One region of the Streptomyces sp. YJ-C3 genome, then DNA from elsewhere that is predicted to be linked to it. Evidence: riboswitches for the same ligand, from Rfam matches in the RefSeq annotation. Region 1 holds a riboswitch; the other holds the start of a gene.
The links. A riboswitch is a leader RNA that binds a small molecule or an ion and turns the genes downstream of it on or off. The one in region 1 is predicted to bind glycine.

Region 1 (9,365 bases):
GGCTGTCCCTTGACCGGCACCAGACGCTCGGTCTGCTCCCGGTCGATGCGCGGCATCGAGCCCAGCAGGCCCCAGGTGTAGGGGTGCTGCGGCGCCTCGAAGACCTGCTCGACGGGGCCGCGCTCCACGCACCGCCCGCCGTACATCACCAGCACCTGGTCGGCGATCTCGGCGACCACACCCAGGTCGTGGGTGATCAGCACGACCGCCGACTCGAACTCCTTCTGCAGATCCCGGATCAGGTCGAGGATCTGCGCCTGCACCGTCACGTCGAGGGCCGTGGTGGGCTCGTCGGCGATGAGCAGCTGCGGGTTGTTGGCGAGCGACATCGCGATCATCGCGCGCTGGCGCATACCGCCGGAGAACTCGTGCGGGTAGCTGTCGACGCGCTTGGCGGGCTCGGGGATGCCGACCCGGTCGAGGAGTTCGACGGCCCGCGCCTTGGCGACCTTCTTGCTGACGTCGTTGTGGATGCGGTACGCCTCCACGATCTGGTTGCCGATCGTGTAGTACGGGTGCATCGCGGACAGCGGGTCCTGGAAGATCATCGCCATGTCGCGGCCGCGCAGCCGGCGGACCTCGTCGGGGGCGGCGGCGATCAGTTCCTTGCCGTCGAGCCAGATCTCGCCGGACATCCGCACGTTCTTGCCGCGCGCGCCGAGCCGGTGCAGGCCCATGATGGCCAGCGACGTCACGGACTTGCCGGACCCGGACTCGCCCACGATGGAGAGCGTCTCCCCCTTCTGCAGGGAGAAGCTGAGCCCGTCGACGGACTTGACCAGGCCGTCGTCGGTCGGGAAGTGCACCTTGAGGTCACGCACTTCGAGGAACGCGCTCGGCGGTTCGGTGGCGGCGACGGGTTCGCCGACTGCCGCGCCGGTCTTGGACAGTTCGGTCACGAGAGCCTCACCCGCGGGTCGGCGGCGGCGTAGAGCAGGTCCACCAGGAGATTGCAGAAGACGACGAAGAACGCGGCGAGCAGCGTCACACCGAGGACCTTGGGCAGGTCGTTGTCGGTGATGCCCTGGACCGCGTACTCACCGATGCCGTGCAGCGAGAAGACGTTCTCGGTGATCACGGCGCCGCCGAGCAGCAGACCGACGTCCATGCCGAAGACGGTGATGATCGGGGTGAGCGCGGCGCGCAGGCCGTGCCGGCCCACCACCGTGCGCTCGCGCAGGCCCTTGGCGCGCGCGGTGCGGATGAAGTCCTCGTTCATCGTCTCCAGCATCCCCGAGCGGGTCAGCCGGGCGTAGATGGCGGAGTACAGCAGAGCGAGTGAACACCAGGCCGGGAAGAGGGTGTTGGCCCACTGCGCCGGATTCTCCGTGAACGGTACGTACGTTCGCCCGAAGATCGGAATCTGGTAGGTGAAGACGAGCAGCGCCAGCTGGCCCGTGAAGAAGATGGGCAGCGAGACACCGGCGAGGGCGACGCCCATGAACGCGCGGTCGAAGAACGATCCGGGCTTGAGTGCCGAGATCACACCGACCGTGACACCGGACAGCAGCCAGATGACGGCGGCACCGGCGGCCAGCGACAGGGTGATGGGCAGCCGGTCGGTCAGCTCGGGCCACACCGCGACGTGGTTCTTGAAGGAGTAGCCGAAGCACGGCGCGTTGCAGTGCACCGTGGTGGGGCCGAGGTCGTAGGTGGAGCCCGCGAAGATCCCCTTGATGAAGTGCCAGTACTGCGTGTAGACGGGCTCGTCCAGGCCGAGGTTGCGCTTGACCGCCGCGATGTCCGCGGCCGAGGGACTCTTGCCGATGTACTGCTGCGCGAGCTGGTCGGCGGTCTGGCCGGCAATTCTCGGCAGCAGGAAAAAGATGCCAAAGGTGACCGCGGTGACGACCAGCAGCAGGATCACTGCCGCGATCAACCGGCGGATGATGTACGAGATCACGGGGACCGGCGCTGGTGCCCGCGGACCGTGCGGCCCGCGGGCACCAATGCCTTCACCTGCCTTCCGGGGCTGCTACTTCTTCGTGGTGCCGACGTTGAGGTAGTCGTACTGCCCGCTGAAGGCGGCCGTGGACACCAGGTTGGTGGCGTACGGCGAGCGGTACAGCAGGACCTTGAAGTAGGTCAGCGGAACGAGCGCCGCGTCCTCCATGGCCTGCTTGTCGACCTGCGCGTACAGCTCGTTGCGCTTGGCCTCGTCGGGCGTCCCGATGGCCTCGGCGAGCATCGAGTCGACCTTCTTGTCGTCGAGCTCCGACAGGGCGGTGTTGCCGGACTGGCCGACCGCCTTGCTGTTCAGGATCTGCTGCAGGAAGCCGTAGCCGGACGGCCAGTCGGCGCCCCACTGCATCATGATGATGCCGACGTTGTTCTTCTGGTTGAACTTCGGGACACCGGCGTAGTCGGTGAAGTACTTGCCCGACGGGTACTGCTTCAGGCTGGCGTTGATGCCGACCTTCTTCAGCGACTCGATGAGCGCCTGGGCGCCGGAGACCTCTTCGTCACGGTCGCTGCGCGCCGTGATCGTGGTGTTGATCTTCTTCTCGCCGCAGGCCTTCAGGGCGTCCTTGGCCTTGGCCACGTCACCCTTGTTGCCGCTGGTGGCGTAGACGTCTTCCTTGGCGTAGCCCGTGATGTCCGGGGGCAGCACCGTGGTGGCGATGTCACCGCGGATCGGGCCGCCCTGCGCGGTCTGCACCGAGACCTTGTCGATCGCGTACTCGACGGCCTTGCGGCACTCGACGTTCGTGAAGGGCTTCAGCTTGGTGTTGATCGCCGCGTAGACGAGACGGCCGCCGTAGGCGTTGTCCGTGTTCGCCATCTTCGACTTGTCGTTGACCAGCTGCGCCTGGGTCTGCGTGTCGACGCCCTTGCCCTGCAGGTCGATCAGGGTGTCGCCGGACTGCAGGTCCTTGTCGATCGTCTGCTGGTTGACCTTCAGGTTGACGACGATCTTGTCCGGGTACTGCTTGCGCAGCGGGTCCGTCTTCGGGTCGAAGTTCTTGTTGCGGACCAGGACGGCCTGCTTGCCCTCCTGGTAGCTCTGGAACTGGTACGAGCCCGAGGAGACGATGTGCTTGACGTAGTCGATGCCGTCGTCCTTGGCCTTCGGCACCGGCGCGGTCTGCGGGGTGGCGACCAGGTAGTCGAACTCCTGGAAAGCCTGGTTGAGATGGAAGACGATCGTGTTGTCGTCCGGCGTCTCGATGGACTTCAGGCCCTCGTCGCTCTTGTCCTTGTAGGGGCCCTTGTACTTGTCGCCGTCCTTGAGGAACTGCTGGAAGTAGTTGGGGCCGAGCGAGAGCACGTCACGCGCGAAGTTCGAGCGCTCGACGGCGTACTTGACGTCCTTGGACGTGATCGGCGTGCCGTCCTGGTACTCCAGACCCTTGCGGATCGTGTACGTCCAGGTCTTGCCGCCGTCCGAGGACTTGCCGGGCGCCGAGGCGAGGTCGGGGACGAGCGTGTTGCCCTTCTCCCCCGCGTCGGGCTTGAACGTCATCAGCGGGCGGGCGTACAGCCGGCTGAAGTTGTACATGTAGGCGTAGTACGTGTTGCCCGGGTCGAACGAGTCGGGGACGTCCGACATCGCGTAGGTGACCGTGCCGCCCTTCTTCGTGGAGGCGTTGACGACGTCCTTCGTGGCGGCGTTCGCACCGGCCGACTTCGCGTTGTCGTCCGAGCCGTCGTCTGCCTTGCTGCAGCCGGCGAGCAGCAGGCTGACGCTGCCGATGGCCGCGACCGCGGCGATTGATGACCTTCGCATGATGGTCGAATTCCCCTCCATTGTCGGAAACTTGTGGAGCTCTCGAAGTGGCCGGGGTCAGCGGCTGCGCGGGTCGAGAGCGTCGCGGAGACCGTCACCGAGCAGGTTGAACGCCAGCACGGTGACGAAGATGGCGAGGCCCGGAACGATCATGTACTGCGGATCGACCTGGAAGTAGTCGACGGCCTGGTTGAGCATGCCGCCCCAGGAGGCCTGCGGCGGCTGGATGCCCACGCCGAGGAAGCTGAGGGACGCCTCGAAGATGATGTTGGTCGGGATCAGCAGCGTCGAGTAGACGATGATCGGGCCGACCAGGTTCGGCATCAGTTCGCGGAAGAGGATGTACGGGCCGCGGGCACCCATGCCCCGCGCGGCGTCCACGAACTCCCGCTCGCGCAGCGCCAGGGTCTGGCCGCGCACGATCCGGCCCAGATAGGGCCAGTTGAAGAAGCCGATCACGAAGATCAGGACGCAGATGTGCAGCGGCAGACCGTTCAGGCCGAACGCGCCGCCCTGCAGCGTCGCGGAGATCGAGATCGCGAACAGCAGCAGCGGGAACGCGAGGAACGTGTCCATCATGCGGCTGATGATCGAGTCGACGCGGCCGCCGTAGTACCCGGCGACGACGCCGAGGATCGCCCCGATGACGTTCGACAGGACGGTGGCGCCGAAGGCGACGACGAGCGAGACCCAGGAGCCCTCGAGGATGCGGGCGAGGATGTCGCGCCCGAACTTCGGTTCCACGCCCAGCGGGTGGTCGGCGCTCATGCCGCCGAGCCCGCCCTTGGGGAGCGAGGTCGTCGGGTCGATGAGGTCCTGGTGGAAGGTGTTCGGGTCGAGGCCGAAGAGGTGCTGGAGGGGGCGTGCGAAGGCGGCGATGAGGATGAGCAGGACGACGATGACGCCGCCGGCGACAGCGATCTTGTCCTTCTTGAAGCGGTTCCAGGCGATCCGCCCGAGAGACCGGCCTTCGATGCGCTCGGCCCCCGCCCCGGCAAGGACCGCCTCCGGCGACACTTCGGTCGCTGCTCCGGTGGTCTCGATCGGTGCGGTCACGAGTGACTGCCCCTTCCCGGCCGGGGATGACCGGCCCGCGCTTGCCGCTGTGGCGGCCCCGTACTCGACTGCGGTGCGGATGCCGCTGCTCCGCGGACCGGGCTCCGGCGCGGGCGACTCGCACAAGGGCCCGAACGGCCCTGCATTCGGGGAGTCTTCAACGCGCGTGCGATCAGCCGCCAGATCTCACGTTGAAAGGATGCCTAAACGTGATGCGGTCAGGGGTGTTCCGTTATCCGGACGGCCGTGAACGACGGTCGGACAGTGGGCAGTTGGGATGGAAGCGGCGCCAGGTCGGACATTGGGCCCACATGTGCGCTTCTCTCCCCAACCCGCCCGTACTCGAAATCACGGCCGTACGCGGGGAGTTGAGCGGGGAACCGGGCGGGAACCGATGGAGGAGGCGAGCGGGCCGGTCAGCGGGCGGGACCGGTCAGTAGGACGCGCCGTAGGGCGGCGGGTAGCCGTAGCCCCCGCCGGCCGGCGCCGCGGGGGCCGCGTGCGCCTCCCGGTCGTAGAACGGCCGGGCATTGGCCCGCAGCCACATCGCCACCGGGTCGTACTCGTCGGACATGGCGACCGTCGAGACGGGCAGTCCGTCCGGCACCGCCGTGATGGACTGCTGCATCATCGCCCGCACGGAGTCGACGGACGCCGGGGACGTGTCGTAGACGTCGAGGCCGATCGCGAGATACGGGGCGCCGAGCGCGGGCTGCACCCAGGCGCGGCGCAGCGAGCGGATCGCGGTGGTGCGGTGCGCGTTCTGCGCGAGGACCGCGTAGAACTGCGGGATCTCGATGGTCGGGTCGGACAGCCGCAGCGGTCCGGCGGGCTGGCGGTCGAGGCCGCCGGCGATGCGGCGCAGATCGAGCCAGGGCACCCCGACGCCGCCGCCGGGCGCGTGCGGGTTGAGCCACAGGCCGTAGTGGTCGGGGTAGAGGGTGCGGGCCGCGTCGACGCCGCCGACCACCTCGTAGGCCCGCGACCAGCCGGACGCGGACAGCTCCTGGGCGGAGGTGACGCAGGGGGCGTACGAGAATCCGTCGACGTCCATGTTCCCGTACTGGGCGTCGGGCGAGCCGGCCTGGCCGTGCCAGAGCAGCATCCAGACCTGTCCGGCCGCGGGGTCGGCGAGGGCCGCGAGGAGCGCCTCGTACGCGTCGTAGCGCCCGGGAGTCACCTGGCGCAGCATGTGCTCGACCTGTCCGGCCGCGGCCGTGCCCGACGCACTCACCCGTAACCGCCCCTTCGTGAACGTCCGTGTTCGCCGTGACCGGGGGCACAGTGCCGCCCGGTCAGGTCATGAAACCAGCTTAAGCGGCGTTACTGACACCGACTTGACGGACGGGGTCACCGTTCCTGTACGTAGAACGGGCGTACCCGGGTGCGCAGGAAGTCGGCGACCGGGTCCTGCGTGACGTCGAGGAAGACCAGGTTCACCGGCCAGCCGACCGGTGTCCGGCCCAGCGCACGGCCCAGCGCGTCCAGCGGGATGTCGCGCGCGGAGCCCTCCCACTGGGTCAGTTCCACGCCGATGAACAGGGACGGGGCCCCGTCCTCGACGACGGCGAGGCAGCGGCGGGCGCTCAGCACGGTGCCGGCCGCCGCGAACTCCTCGCGCACTGCCGTCAGGAAGTCCACCGGGTCGTGCTGCCAGTCCGGCTCGGAGAGGACGACGCGGCCGCCGGAGGACGGGCCGTCGAGCGGGGTGCGGCCGCTGCGGGCCAGCTCGGCGACGGCGGCCGGGGGCAGCGGGACACCGACGGCGCCGTCCGGGTTCAGGGCGAGCCCGACCTGGGCCGGCAGTCCCCGCGCGAACTCGGCGGCCGGGGCCACGGTGCAGTCCATCCGTCCGCCGGTGACCTGCATGAACTGCTGCTCGGAGCTGAAGACGGGGACGTAGGCCTGTCCCTCGATCTCCAGCGTGGGCAGATCGAGGTCGCGGCTCGCGGCGCTGCCGCCCTGGGGCAGCGGGATCCAGATCGGGCTGCGGCCCAGGACCTCGACGATGCGGCCGCCCGCCCCGTCGACGCCGAGCGCCGCGGCGAGGACCTCCTCCAGCTCGTTCGCAGGCCAGCCCTGGGCCGGGTGGGCGTGGGCGCCCTCGTGGTGTGCCGGGTGTTCCATAGCCGCCGACGATACGCGTCGCCGGCCGGGCCCGGCGGGGCTACTCCCGGAACGTGATCCCGCCGAGCGCGTCGGTCGCCGCCCGGTCCAGCAGCACCGCCGACTCGATGCCCTCCGGCAGCTCGCCCCGCTCCGTCGACGTCACCAGCGCGCCCACCGCCCGGCGGTGCCGCGCGAACGCGTACCGCGACACCCCGCGGCCCCGCTCCCGCTGCCCGTCGAGCGCCGCCCGCGGCGGGACGTCGAGCAGCACCAGATGGACGGCGACGCCGCGCCGCCGGGCCGTGCGGATCACCCAGCGGCGCACCCAGGCCTGGGTGCCGCAGTCGTGCACGACGACGCTCGCGCCGGAGTGCATCGCCCGCCGCAGGCCCACGTAGTGCGCGATGCGGACCAGCGGGCGGTAGAGCGCGTACGGCACGCCGCGCGGCAGCCGGGCGGCCCAGCGCTCCCGGGTGTCCTGGGAGTCGATGCGCACGACCGTGACGGCCCGCCGCATCAGGGTCGACTTGCCGCTGCCCGGCAGCCCCGACAGCACGACGAGGTCGCCCGCCGCGAACCCGATCCGGCGCGGCGTACGGCCGCCGCGCCCGCGAAGATCCCGCACCGAACGCTGCCGCGGCACCCGCACCCCCGGCACCACCGTGACGGCTGATGCCGTCGTCGCGTACGCCCCCACGACTGCCTTATGCACCGTGATCGTCCTCCCCGTTCCGGTCACGCCACTCCTGCCCGCCAAGTGTAAAGAGAAGGTAATGCCCTACAAGGGGTTTCCCCGTTCGGCGGGCATGCAATGATGTGCGCGCCAAGCGCACACAACCGCATACCGGCCGCTTGAATCCGCGCGGGAGAGTTCCGGACACCTACTCGAGACATACGGGTACCCGGACGCCGAAGGAGCAAGTTCCTCCCTTGAATCTCTCAGGCCCCGTACCGCGCGGGCGAGGCACATCTGAAAAGCGGGCCGTCCGTCCAGCACGGCGGCCCCACCCAAGGTGCAAGCCATGACCACCAGTACGTGTGGTCGGGGCGAACCTCTCAGGTTCCGATGACAGATGGGGAGGACCTCCGCCACGGGGGACCCCTCGCCATCGCCGTCACGCCCGGGAGCACCAGCCATGACCCGTACCACCGCCCTCGACGCCCTGCATCGCTCGCTGGGCGCCACGATGACCGACTTCGCCGGCTGGGACATGCCGCTGCGCTACGCCAGCGAGCGCGACGAGCACAACGCGGTGCGTACGAAGGCCGGGCTCTTCGACCTGTCCCACATGGGCGAGATCACGGTCACCGGGCCGGACGCGGCCGCGTTCCTGAACTTCTCCCTCGTGGGCAACATCGCCACGGTCGGCGTCGGCCGCGCCCGCTACACCATGATCTGCCGCGCGGACGGCGGGATCCTCGACGACCTGATCGTCTACCGCCTCGCCGAGACCGAGTACATGGTCGTCGCGAACGCGGGCAACGCGCAGACCGTCCTCGACGCCCTGACCGAGCGCGCCGCCGGGTTCGACGCCGAGGTCCGCGACGACCGGGACGCGTACGCGCTGATCGCCGTGCAGGGCCCGCACTCCCCCGCCATCGTGAAGTCCGTCACGGACGCCGACCTGGACGGACTGAAGTACTACGCGGGTCTGCCCGGCACCGTCGCCGGTGTCGAGGCGCTCATCGCGCGCACCGGCTACACCGGCGAGGACGGCTTCGAGCTGTTCGTCGCCCCCGCCGACGCCGAGAAGCTGTGGCAGGCGCTGACCGAGGCGGGCGCGGAGTACGGCATCGTCCCGTGCGGCCTGTCCTGCCGCGACACGCTGCGCCTGGAGGCGGGCATGCCGCTGTACGGGCACGAGCTGACCACCGGGCTGACGCCGTTCGACGCGGGCCTCGGCCGGGTCGTGAAGTTCGAGAAGGAGGGCGACTTCGTGGGCCGCGAGGCGCTGACGGCCGCCGCCGAGCGCGCCGAGACCGCCCCGCCCCGCAAGCTCGTCGGCCTGGTCGCCGCGGGGCGCCGGGTCCCGCGCGCGGGCATGCCGGTCGTCCACGACGGCCGGGTGATCGGCGAGGTCACCTCCGGCGCCCCGTCCCCGACGCTCGGCAAGCCGATCGCCATGGCCTACGTCGACGCCGGGCACGCCGCGCCGGGCACGGCGGGTGTCGGCGTGGACATCCGCGGTACGCACGAGCCCTACGAGGTCGTCGCGCTGCCGTTCTACAAGCGCCAGAAGTAACCCGCGCCACCCCGTAGCGCTCACCCCACTGTCACCAGCACCGTCCCGCGTACAGGAGAATTCGCATCATGAGCAACCCCCAGCAGCTGCGTTACAGCAAGGAGCACGAGTGGCTGTCGGCCGTCGAGGACGGCGTCGCCACGGTCGGCATCACGGAGCACGCGGCCAACGCGCTCGGTGACATCGTGTTCGTCCAGCTCCCCGAGGTCGGCGACACCATCACCGCGGGC
Region 2 (9,365 bases), 4.2 Mb from region 1:
TCTCCCCCATGGAAGCGTCCCTCCTCGCACGGGCAGCCCGACGATCCGGCCGCGTGTCACGGTGGATGATGCCCCGGCAATGTGATCGATAACGCCCCGCGCGGGTCCACGGAGCAGTACGCTCAGAGCGGTTACCCTGCGGCACATTCCCTAGGCATGCGGCTTTTTGCAGATTCATCTACGGAACCCTGGTGAAAAACGCCGACGAGAATCGGCCGACCGCTCACTCGAAAGACATCGAGGTCACGCGGGGCTCGCTCACGGAAAAGTGGATGGACGTCGACAAAACGGCGCCGGGATGACGGCCGAATAGCACCTTGCGCAACCTGTCCGCGCAGGCAGCCGAAACATCATGTGAACACACGTCGTATAAACTCCGCGAACGAGACAGAGAGTTGGCGCACGTGGCCGAGGCCCCCGCCCCCTCTGGCCCGCGTACTTCTGCACGCTCCCGCGCACCACGCAGCAGACAGCGCCGTCCGCTCGTCCCGCACCGCCCTCGCACCACGTGCCTGTCGAATGAGAGGCGACCCACCATGCCGCTGCATGTTCCCCCGGCTCCCGCGCCCGCTCTCCGCAGCGTCCTCACGGCCCTCGGTTCCCCCACCGCCGTCCGTGAGGCCCGTACCCCTTCCCTGCGCGCCGCGCAGGGACCGGCAAGTCCCGAACTCCCTTTGCCCGTCCATGTGTTGGACCGCATCACCGATGCCACCGGACCGTCGCCCGCCCGCCTCACCGGCTGGCGCTTCCTGGTCCGCTGCTCGGACCGCGCCGTCGCCGCGGCCGACACGATGCTCACCCCGGACGGCTGGACCTTCTCCCATTTCTTCGAAGGCCCCTACGTGACGTCCACCGAGCGCGCCCTGCGCCAGGCGGAGTCCCTGCCGGGGATCTACCAGCCACGGCTGCTCTCGGTGCCGGAGCTGTACATGCTCACCCTGTGGCTGCACAAGGACCACACCGCCGACGCGGCGAGCGGGCACCCGGCGGCCGACGACATCCTGGTCCCGCTCGCACCGGCGCCGCCCGGCATCGCGGCCCATCGCCCGCACCGCGTGGCGGAACTGCTGCCGGTCCTCGCTCTGCGACTGACGCCACCACGGGCCGCCCTGCTCGCCTGACCCGACAGCAAGAACCACGGAACACGCCTCGCCGTTCCGACGCCGTGCCCCGCACCGCCCGGTCGCGGGGCACAGCTCTGCCCGACCGGACTAGCCCGGTCCGACCACCCCGAACCACCCGAAGGGACAGTGCAATTGGGCTGAACCGTCCGCACGGGTGACGCGTCTCCATCCAGTGAGGACCGCTGCAACGAAATCCCTGCGGAATGACGCCCGCAGGGCAACACTGGGTTCGGACCGACTGAATACGGGGGGCGGCCATGAAGAAGACTTCGAGCCGCAGCACAGACAGCACCGTCATCGAGATCACTACGCAGCGAAAGATCCCATCCATGTGCCAGCACCAGCCGTCGTGCCCCACAGCAGAATCCGCGGACAGGGAGGCCGCGCTCCCTGTGGCTCACCACCCGGAGCAGGGCTGGAGCCTCCTGTGCAACGGCGTCCTGCTCTTCGAGGACACCGGTGAACTGCTGCCCAACGGCACGATCATCGCGCCGCACCGCCCGCTGGGCGCCGTGGTGACAGCCGCCTGAGGCCTTCAGTACCGAGCAGAACCGCGCGACCGGCCGCACACGGCGGCCGGTCGCGCGGTCACGTCGGACCTCACGCCTCGTAGGCGTCCATGGGCGGGCACGAGCACACCAGGTTGCGGTCACCGAAGGCCTGGTCGATCCGGCGCACCGGCGGCCAGTACTTGTCGGAGGCGGCGACCCCGGCGGGGAAGACCGCCTCCTCGCGGCTGTACGCGTGCTCCCACTCTCCGCCGAGCATCCCGGCCGTGTGCGGAGCGTTCCGCAGCGGGTTGTCGTCCGCCGGCCACTGCCCGGAGGCGACCCGCTCGATCTCCCCGCGAATGGCGATCATCGCCTCGCAGAACCGGTCGAGCTCCCCGATGTCCTCGCTCTCGGTCGGCTCGATCATCAGCGTCCCGGCAACCGGGAACGACATGGTCGGCGCGTGGAACCCGTAGTCGATCAGGCGCTTGGCGATGTCGTCGACACTGACCCCGGTCGCCTTGCTGAGCGGCCGCAGGTCGATGATGCACTCGTGCGCGACGAGACCGCCGGGCCCGGTGTAGAGCACGGGGAAGTGCGGCTCGAGCCGCTTGGCGATGTAGTTCGCGGAGAGCACGGCGACCTGCGTCGCCCGCTTCAGCCCCTCGCCGCCCATGAGCCGCACGTACGACCACGAGATCGGCAGGATCCCGGCGGAGCCCCACGGCGCTGCCGAGATCGGCCCGACACCGGTCTCCGGACCGGCGGCCGGCTGCAGCGGGTGGTTCGGCAGGTACGGCGCGAGGTGGGCGCGCACACCGACCGGGCCGACGCCCGGACCGCCGCCGCCGTGCGGGATGCAGAACGTCTTGTGCAGGTTCAGGTGCGAGACGTCGCCGCCGAAGTGCCCCGGCTTGGCGAGCCCCACCAGCGCGTTGAGGTTCGCCCCGTCGACGTACACCTGACCGCCGGCATCGTGCACGGCGGCGCAGATGTCGGCGACGTGCTCCTCGAAGACACCGTGCGTCGACGGGTACGTGATCATGAGGACGGACAGCTGCTCGGCGTACTGCTCGATCTTGGCGCGCAGGTCCTCGACGTCGATCTCGCCGTCGTCGGCGGTCTTCACGACGACGACCTTCATCCCGGCCATCACGGCACTGGCCGCGTTGGTGCCGTGCGCGGACGACGGGATGAGGCACACCGTGCGCTGCTCGTCGCCGTTGGCCCGGTGGTAGCCGCGCACCGCCAGCAGACCCGCGAGCTCGCCCTGCGAGCCGGCGTTCGGCTGCAACGACACCTTGTCGTAGCCGGTGACCTCGGCGAGGCGCTCCTCCAGCTCACGGATGAGCGTGAGGTAGCCCTGCGCCTGCTCGGCCGGCACGAAGGGGTGCAGCTGCCCGAACTCGGGCCAGGTGACCGGCTCCATCTCCGTCGTCGCGTTGAGCTTCATCGTGCAGGAGCCCAGCGGGATCATGCCGCGGTCGAGCGCGTAGTCGCGGTCGGCGAGCTTGCGCAGGTAGCGCAGCATCGCGGTCTCGGAGCGGTGCTGGTGGAAGACCGGGTGGGTCAGGATCTCGTCACCGCGCAGCAGCCCCTCGGGCAGCGCCTCGGCGACCTCGGCGTCCAGCGCCTCGATGTCCGCGTCGACCCCGAACGCGCCCCACACGGCGGCCAGTTGGTCGCGCGTCGTGGTCTCGTCGCAGGCCATCGACACCTGGTCGGCGTCGACGAGCCGCAGGTTCACCCCGGCCTCACGGGCGGCGCCGACGACCTCCGCGGCACGGCCCGGCACCCGGACCGTCACGGTGTCGAAGTACGCCCCGTGCACGACCTCGACGCCGCCCGCCGTCAGACCGGCGGCCAGCAGCGTGGCGTAGCGATGGGTGCGCTGCGCGATGGACCTCAGGCCGTCCGGACCGTGGTAGACGGCGTACATGCCGGCCATGACGGCGAGCAGCACCTGAGCCGTACAGATGTTGCTCGTGGCCTTCTCGCGCCGGATGTGCTGCTCACGCGTCTGCAGCGCGAGCCGGTACGCCTTGTTCCCGTCGGCGTCGACGGACACCCCGACGAGCCGCCCGGGCAGGGACCGCGCGAACTTCTCCCGTACGGCCATGTAGCCGGCGTGCGGGCCGCCGAAGCCCATCGGGACACCGAAGCGCTGGGTCGTGCCGACGGCGATGTCCGCGCCCAGCTCGCCCGGCGAGGTCAACAGCGTCAGAGCGAGAAGATCGGCGGCGACGGTGACGACGGCGCCCAGCTCGTGCGCCTGGTCGATCACCGGCTTGATGTCGCGCACGGCACCGGAGGCCCCCGGGTACTGCACGAGCACACCCACGACACCGCGCTCGGCGACCTCGGCGGGGATGCCGTCGCTCAGGTCGGCGACGACGATCTCGACACCGGTCGGCTCGGCGCGGGTCCGGATGACGGCGACGGTCTGCGGCAGCGCGTCCGCGTCGACGACGTACACGCCGTCCTTGACCTTGCCGATGCGCCGCGACAGCGCCATGGCCTCGGCGGCGGCCGTGCCCTCGTCGAGGAGGGAGGCACCGGAGGTCGGCAGCCCCGTCAGCTCGGCGACCATCGTCTGGAAGTTGAGCAGCGCCTCGAGGCGGCCCTGCGAGATCTCCGGCTGGTACGGCGTGTAGGCCGTGTACCAGGACGGGTTCTCCATGACGTTGCGCAGGATCACGGGCGGCGTGAAGGTGCCGTAGTAGCCGAGCCCGATCATCGAGCCGAGCACCTGGTTGCGGTCGGCGAGGGAGCGGAGCTCGGCGAGCACCTCGGCCTCGGTCCGGGCGGCCGGCAGCGCCAGCGCCTCGGCGCTCTTGATCACATCCGGCACCGCGGCCGCCGTCAGCTCGTCGAGCGAGCCATAGCCGACCTGCGCGAGCATCTTGGCCTGAGCGGCGTCGTCCGGACCGATGTGGCGCTGCTCGAAGGGGATTCCCTGCTCCAGCGCGGAGAGCGGAATACGGTTGGCGGTCATTGCGGAGGCCTCCTGGTCACCCGGACCTGCGAGGGGCACCACGGCGTGGGTGCCCGGACGGCCTCCCCCTCTGTCATCTCAACCTGAGAGCTTCACCGGTCCGCCCCGCACGATCACGGAACACACCGGTTTTCACCGTCGGTGAGAGCGGAAAACGTGCACCCCGCCCTGCTTTCCAGAGTGACCTCGTCCGTGCGGTACAGGGGCCTGAGAGATTCCGGGGAGGAGTTGCTCCTTCGGCGCCTCCGACGACGATCGGAGGACTCTCCCGCACGGGGTCAGCAGCCGTCTGCCAGCCTACCAGCGGCGACATGACCGGAACCCTCGAGTGGCCGCCTTCCCCAATGTGCTCTTTCGTAGTGCTTACAGACGAGTTGCGAGCAGCTGGAGGGCCCGTGCACACCGACGTCGACCCGCGCAACCTGATCGGCCGCAAGGCGTTCGACCGCAACGGAACCAAGATCGGCACGATCGACGAGGTCTACCTCGACGACGCCACGGGCGTCCCGGAATGGGCGGCGATACGGACGGGCCTCTTCAGCCGCGACGCCTTCGTCCCGCTGGAGCCCAGCGAACTGGTCGACGGCGCCCTCCGTGTCCCCTTCGAACGCTCCCTGATCAAGGACTCCCCCGACTTCGGCGTGGGCCGCCACCTCTCCCCCGAGCAGGAACTCCAGCTCTACCACCACTACGGTCTCGACATCACGGCCCCGCAGTCCCCGGACGTCCTGTTCGGCCGCATTGCGGGGGCGGACGAGGACCCCACCTGAGAGCGCCGTTCGCTAGGGTCAGGCGCTCGACACCGGTCTCTCCACTGGTCTCTCTACTGGTCTCTCCACCAACGGCAGGGGCTCCGCGGGCTCCAGCAGGGGATCGTCGACGAGGAACGTCCTGACCCGTCCGGGCCCGGCCGAGTACGGCGTCTCGAACCGTACGGTCACCCGCCCGAGCCCGCTCCCCTGCACCCACCCGGCGCCGAACTCGGCATGCCGCACATCGTGCCCGGCCATCCACCGCCGCTCGACGGGCTCGGCGACCGTCTCCTCGACCTCCTCCGGGCTCACCGCCCGCGCGTCCTCCGCCTGGTCCGCGGCCTCTTCCGAGGCGGCCTGTGCCTCCTGGGCCGCCTGCGCCGCCTGCGCGAACAGGTCCTCCTGCGTGAAGTCGGCGAGCCCGCTCACCCCGACCCCGAGCAACCGCACGCCGCCCGTCGTGTCCACGGACTCCAGCAGCCGCGCGGCGGCCTCCCGGACCACCCCCGGATCGTCCGTCGGCCCGCGCAGCGTCTCGGACCGCGTCAGGGTCGAGAAGTCGTAGCGCCGCACCTTCAGGACCACGGTCCGCCCGGACCGCTCGGCGGCCCGCAACCGCTCCACGCAGCGGTCGGCGAGCCGCTGCACCTCCATACGGACGCGCACGCGGTCATGAATGTCCACGTCGTACGTGTCCTCGACCGACACGGACTTGGAATCCCGCTCGGCGACGACGGGCCGGTCGTCGTGCGCCAGCGCCATGGCGTACAGATGCCCGCCGTGCGACTTGCCCAGCAGCCGCACCAGCTCGTCCTCTCCCGCCTCGGCGATCTCCGCCACGGTGAGGATCCCGGCCCGCCGCAGATGGTCCCCGGTCGCCGGCCCGACACCCGGCAGGATCCGTACGGACTTCGGCCCGAGCAGCGCCCGCTCGGTCCCCGGCCGTATCAGCATCAGCCCGTCCGGCTTGGCCTCCTCCGACGCGATCTTGGCCAGCATCTTGGAGGCGGCGATCCCGACCGACCCGGTCAGCCCGGTCACGCGCCGGATGTCCGTCCGCAGCCGCAAGCCGACGGCCTCGGCGGAAGCCTCGTCCCAGGCCACCTCACCGGCCTCCAGATCGACGAACGCCTCGTCCAGGCTCAGCGGCTCCACCAGCGGCGAAAGCTCCCTCAGGAGCCCCATCACCTGCTCGCTGACCTCCCGGTACAGCCGGAACCGCGGCACGAGGTACGCGGCGTTCGGAGCGAGCCGGCGCGCCTGGCCCATCGGCATGGCCGAATGCACCCCGAACCTGCGCGCTTCGTACGACGCGGTGGCCACCACACCACGCGGCCCGAGCCCGCCCACGACGACCGCTTTCCCGCGCAGGCTCGGCTTCGCCGCCTGCTCGGCAGAGGCGTAGAAGGCATCCATGTCGAGATGCAGGATCGTCGGCGCGGCTCTCACGTCACCGATGCTGCCTCACGCCACTGACAACGCGGCCGCACGACCGTCACACGGCCCTGTTGCGCCGCCTCGCGAGCTCGTCCGCGGGATTGTGCCCGACGAGCGTCTCCCCGGTGTCCACCCGCTCCCCGTGCAGCTGCGACAGGGCGCTCTCCACGTCCCGCCAGACCACGCCCACGGCGATCCCGAAGATCCCCTGACCGCCCTGGAGCAGCTCGTGCACCTCGGTCGGCGACGTGCACTCGTAGACGGTCGCGCCGTCGCTCATGAGGGTCATGCGCTCCAGGTCCCTGAAGCCCCGCTCGCGCAGATGCTGCACAGCGGTGCGAATGTTCTGCAGCGAGACACCCGTGTCCAGGAAACGCTTGACGACCTTCAGGACGACGACGTCCCGGAAGCTGTACAGACGCTGTGTCCCCGACCCGTACGCGGGCCGCACACTCGGCTCGACAAGGCCGGTTCTCGCCCAGTAGTCGAGCTGTCGATAGGTGATGCCGGCCGCCGCGCACGCGGTCGGACCCCGGTATCCGATCTGCTCGGAAGTCGCTTCGCCGCTCTCCCCCGCCACCGCAGACACTGCCTGCGGGCGCTGCGGAGTGTGATCGGCCGCGCTGCCGTGAAACGAGTACGGACCGCCCGTCGCCGTACCGTCGCCGCTGCTTCTCACGCCGACCTCCTCATTGACCTGCCTTCTCGACGGTAGGCAGTCACAAGGGGTGCGTCAACGAACGCCACACTCGCCACGCCGAGTGATAATCACCCTACGAGTGGTTTCCCGTATCCCGCCGCCGGGAAAGGCTAGCCGAATGCGCCGAGGCGGCCGCCCCTCGGGCGACCGCCTCATGGTCATTGTGTGCCGATCACTGGCTATTGGTCCCGAAGTCCTCGGGCGAGATCTGGTCCAGGAACTCGCGGAACTTCTCCACTTCGTCCTCCTGCTCGTCCGGGATCGCGATCCCGGCGTCGTCCAGGACTCCGTCGCTGCCGAAGATCGGGGTCCCGGTGCGCAGCGCGAGCGCTATGGCATCGGACGGGCGGGCGCTGACCTCGACGCCGCTCGCGAACACCAGCTCCGCGTAGAAGACACCCTCCCGCAGGTCCGTGATGCGTACTTCGGTGAGCTCCTGACCGACCGCTTCGAGCACGTCCTTGAACAGGTCGTGCGTCAGCGGACGCGCGGGGGCCATGCCCTGCTGGGCGAAGGCGATCGCCGTCGCCTCCCCCGGTCCGATCCAGATGGGAAGGTAACGGTCGCCTCCCACTTCACGCAGGAGCACGATCGGCTGGTTGGAGGGCATTTCGACCCGGACACCTACGACGTCGAGCTCGTTCACACAGCAACCCTAGGACGTGCCCGGCCGGTTTGGGTAGTCGGGCATGCGCCGGGGACCGGGCCCACGGCACTCGCCCGCCCCTGCGATCAGGGCAGACGGACCCCGAGTGCGGTCTGCACGAGTGCGGCATGCAGCCGTACGGTCAGGCCCGCCAGCTCCTTGGCCCGCGCCTGCGCGAGGGCCCTGGTCTGCGGATTGCGGTGCACCTTGAGCGGTGCGACGACCGAGTCCACGAGCCCGGCCTCACGGTCCGCGGCCGCCCGCATGACCCGCAGATGCCGGGGCTCGATACCGAACCGGCCCAACTCACCCACCAGCTCGGCGACGGATACGGCCGCGGCGTCGTAACCGCCGTCCGGCAACGGGGCGATGAGCCCGTACGACTCCCACTCGTCGAGCTCCCCCTCGCCGATCCCCACGGCGGCGAGCAGCTCGTCCCGGCCGACGCGAGCGGCGGTGGGGCCGTCCCCGGCGTCGTCCGCGGCGTCGCCGGGCCGTCCGGGAGCGGGCACGGGCAGGGGCTCGCCCCGCTCCAGGGCGTCGAGCTGCTCCTTGATGACCTTCAGGGGCAGGTAGTGGTCACGCTGCATGCGCAGGACGTGGGCGAGTCGCTCGACGTCGTCCGGGCTGAACTTGCGGTAGCCCGAAGGCGTCCGCTGCGGCTCGATGAGACCCTCGGACTCCAAGAACCTGATCTTGGAAATGGTGACTTCGGGGAACTCGTCGCGCAGCATGTTCAGCACGGTGCCGATGCTCATCAGCCGACTGTCCGCGGTGGCGGTGCCGCTTCCGGCACCGCCCCTCGGTGTATGAAGCATGGACCTTCCTGAAGGTTCGCTGATGGGTCAGATACCTCGCTGGCTCGCGTAGAACACCAGCCGGTACTTGCCGATCTGCACCTCGTCACCGTTGTTCAGCAGCACGGAGTCGATGCGCTCCCGGTTGACGTACGTCCCGTTGAGGCTGCCGACGTCGGAGACCGTGAACGTGCCGTCCTGCTGGCGACGGAACTCCACGTGGCGGCGCGACACGGTCACGTCGTCCAGGAAGATGTCGCTCTGCGGGTGACGCCCCGCCGTGGTCAGGTCGCCGTCCAGGAGGAAGCGGCTGCCCGAGTTCGGGCCGCGCCGCACCACCAGGAGCGCCGAACCCAGCGGCAGCGCGTCGACCGCGGCCTGGGCCTCGGGCGACAGGGCCGGCAGCTGCGTCTGACCGGTGGC

Region 2: it holds a riboswitch for glycine, as region 1 does, so the genes downstream of both, gcvP (aminomethyl-transferring glycine dehydrogenase) here and gcvT (glycine cleavage system aminomethyltransferase GcvT) in region 1, are expected to answer to the same signal.

Annotation. Positions count from the first base shown of each region.
Region 1 covers NZ_CM132685.1:1,676,935-1,686,299, reverse strand. Annotated here, with positions in the region: gene ACVHNB_RS07510 (ABC transporter ATP-binding protein) at 1-899, opposite strand, end outside; gene ACVHNB_RS07505 (ABC transporter permease) at 896-1,903, opposite strand; gene ACVHNB_RS07500 (ABC transporter substrate-binding protein) at 1,976-3,727, opposite strand; gene ACVHNB_RS07495 (ABC transporter permease) at 3,785-4,783, opposite strand; gene ACVHNB_RS07490 (enhanced serine sensitivity protein SseB C-terminal domain-containing protein) at 5,217-6,017, opposite strand; gene ACVHNB_RS07485 (enhanced serine sensitivity protein SseB) at 6,134-6,910, opposite strand; gene ACVHNB_RS07480 (AAA family ATPase) at 6,951-7,604, opposite strand; glycine riboswitch at 7,746-7,856, shown strand; glycine riboswitch at 7,857-7,975, shown strand; gene gcvT (glycine cleavage system aminomethyltransferase GcvT) at 8,029-9,135, shown strand; gene gcvH (glycine cleavage system protein GcvH) at 9,204-9,365, shown strand, end outside.
Region 2 covers NZ_CM132685.1:5,879,352-5,888,716, forward strand. Annotated here, with positions in the region: gene ACVHNB_RS26290 (glutamate-cysteine ligase family protein) at 1-10, opposite strand, end outside; gene ACVHNB_RS26295 (hypothetical protein) at 537-1,121, shown strand; gene ACVHNB_RS26300 (DUF5999 family protein) at 1,454-1,654, shown strand; gene gcvP (aminomethyl-transferring glycine dehydrogenase) at 1,725-4,610, opposite strand; glycine riboswitch at 4,796-4,891, opposite strand; gene ACVHNB_RS26310 (PRC-barrel domain-containing protein) at 5,006-5,380, shown strand; gene ACVHNB_RS26315 (DNA polymerase IV) at 5,399-6,811, opposite strand; gene ACVHNB_RS26320 (MerR family transcriptional regulator) at 6,858-7,478, opposite strand; gene ACVHNB_RS26325 (bifunctional nuclease family protein) at 7,672-8,145, opposite strand; gene ftsR (transcriptional regulator FtsR) at 8,232-8,963, opposite strand; gene ACVHNB_RS26335 (FHA domain-containing protein) at 8,991-9,365, opposite strand, start outside.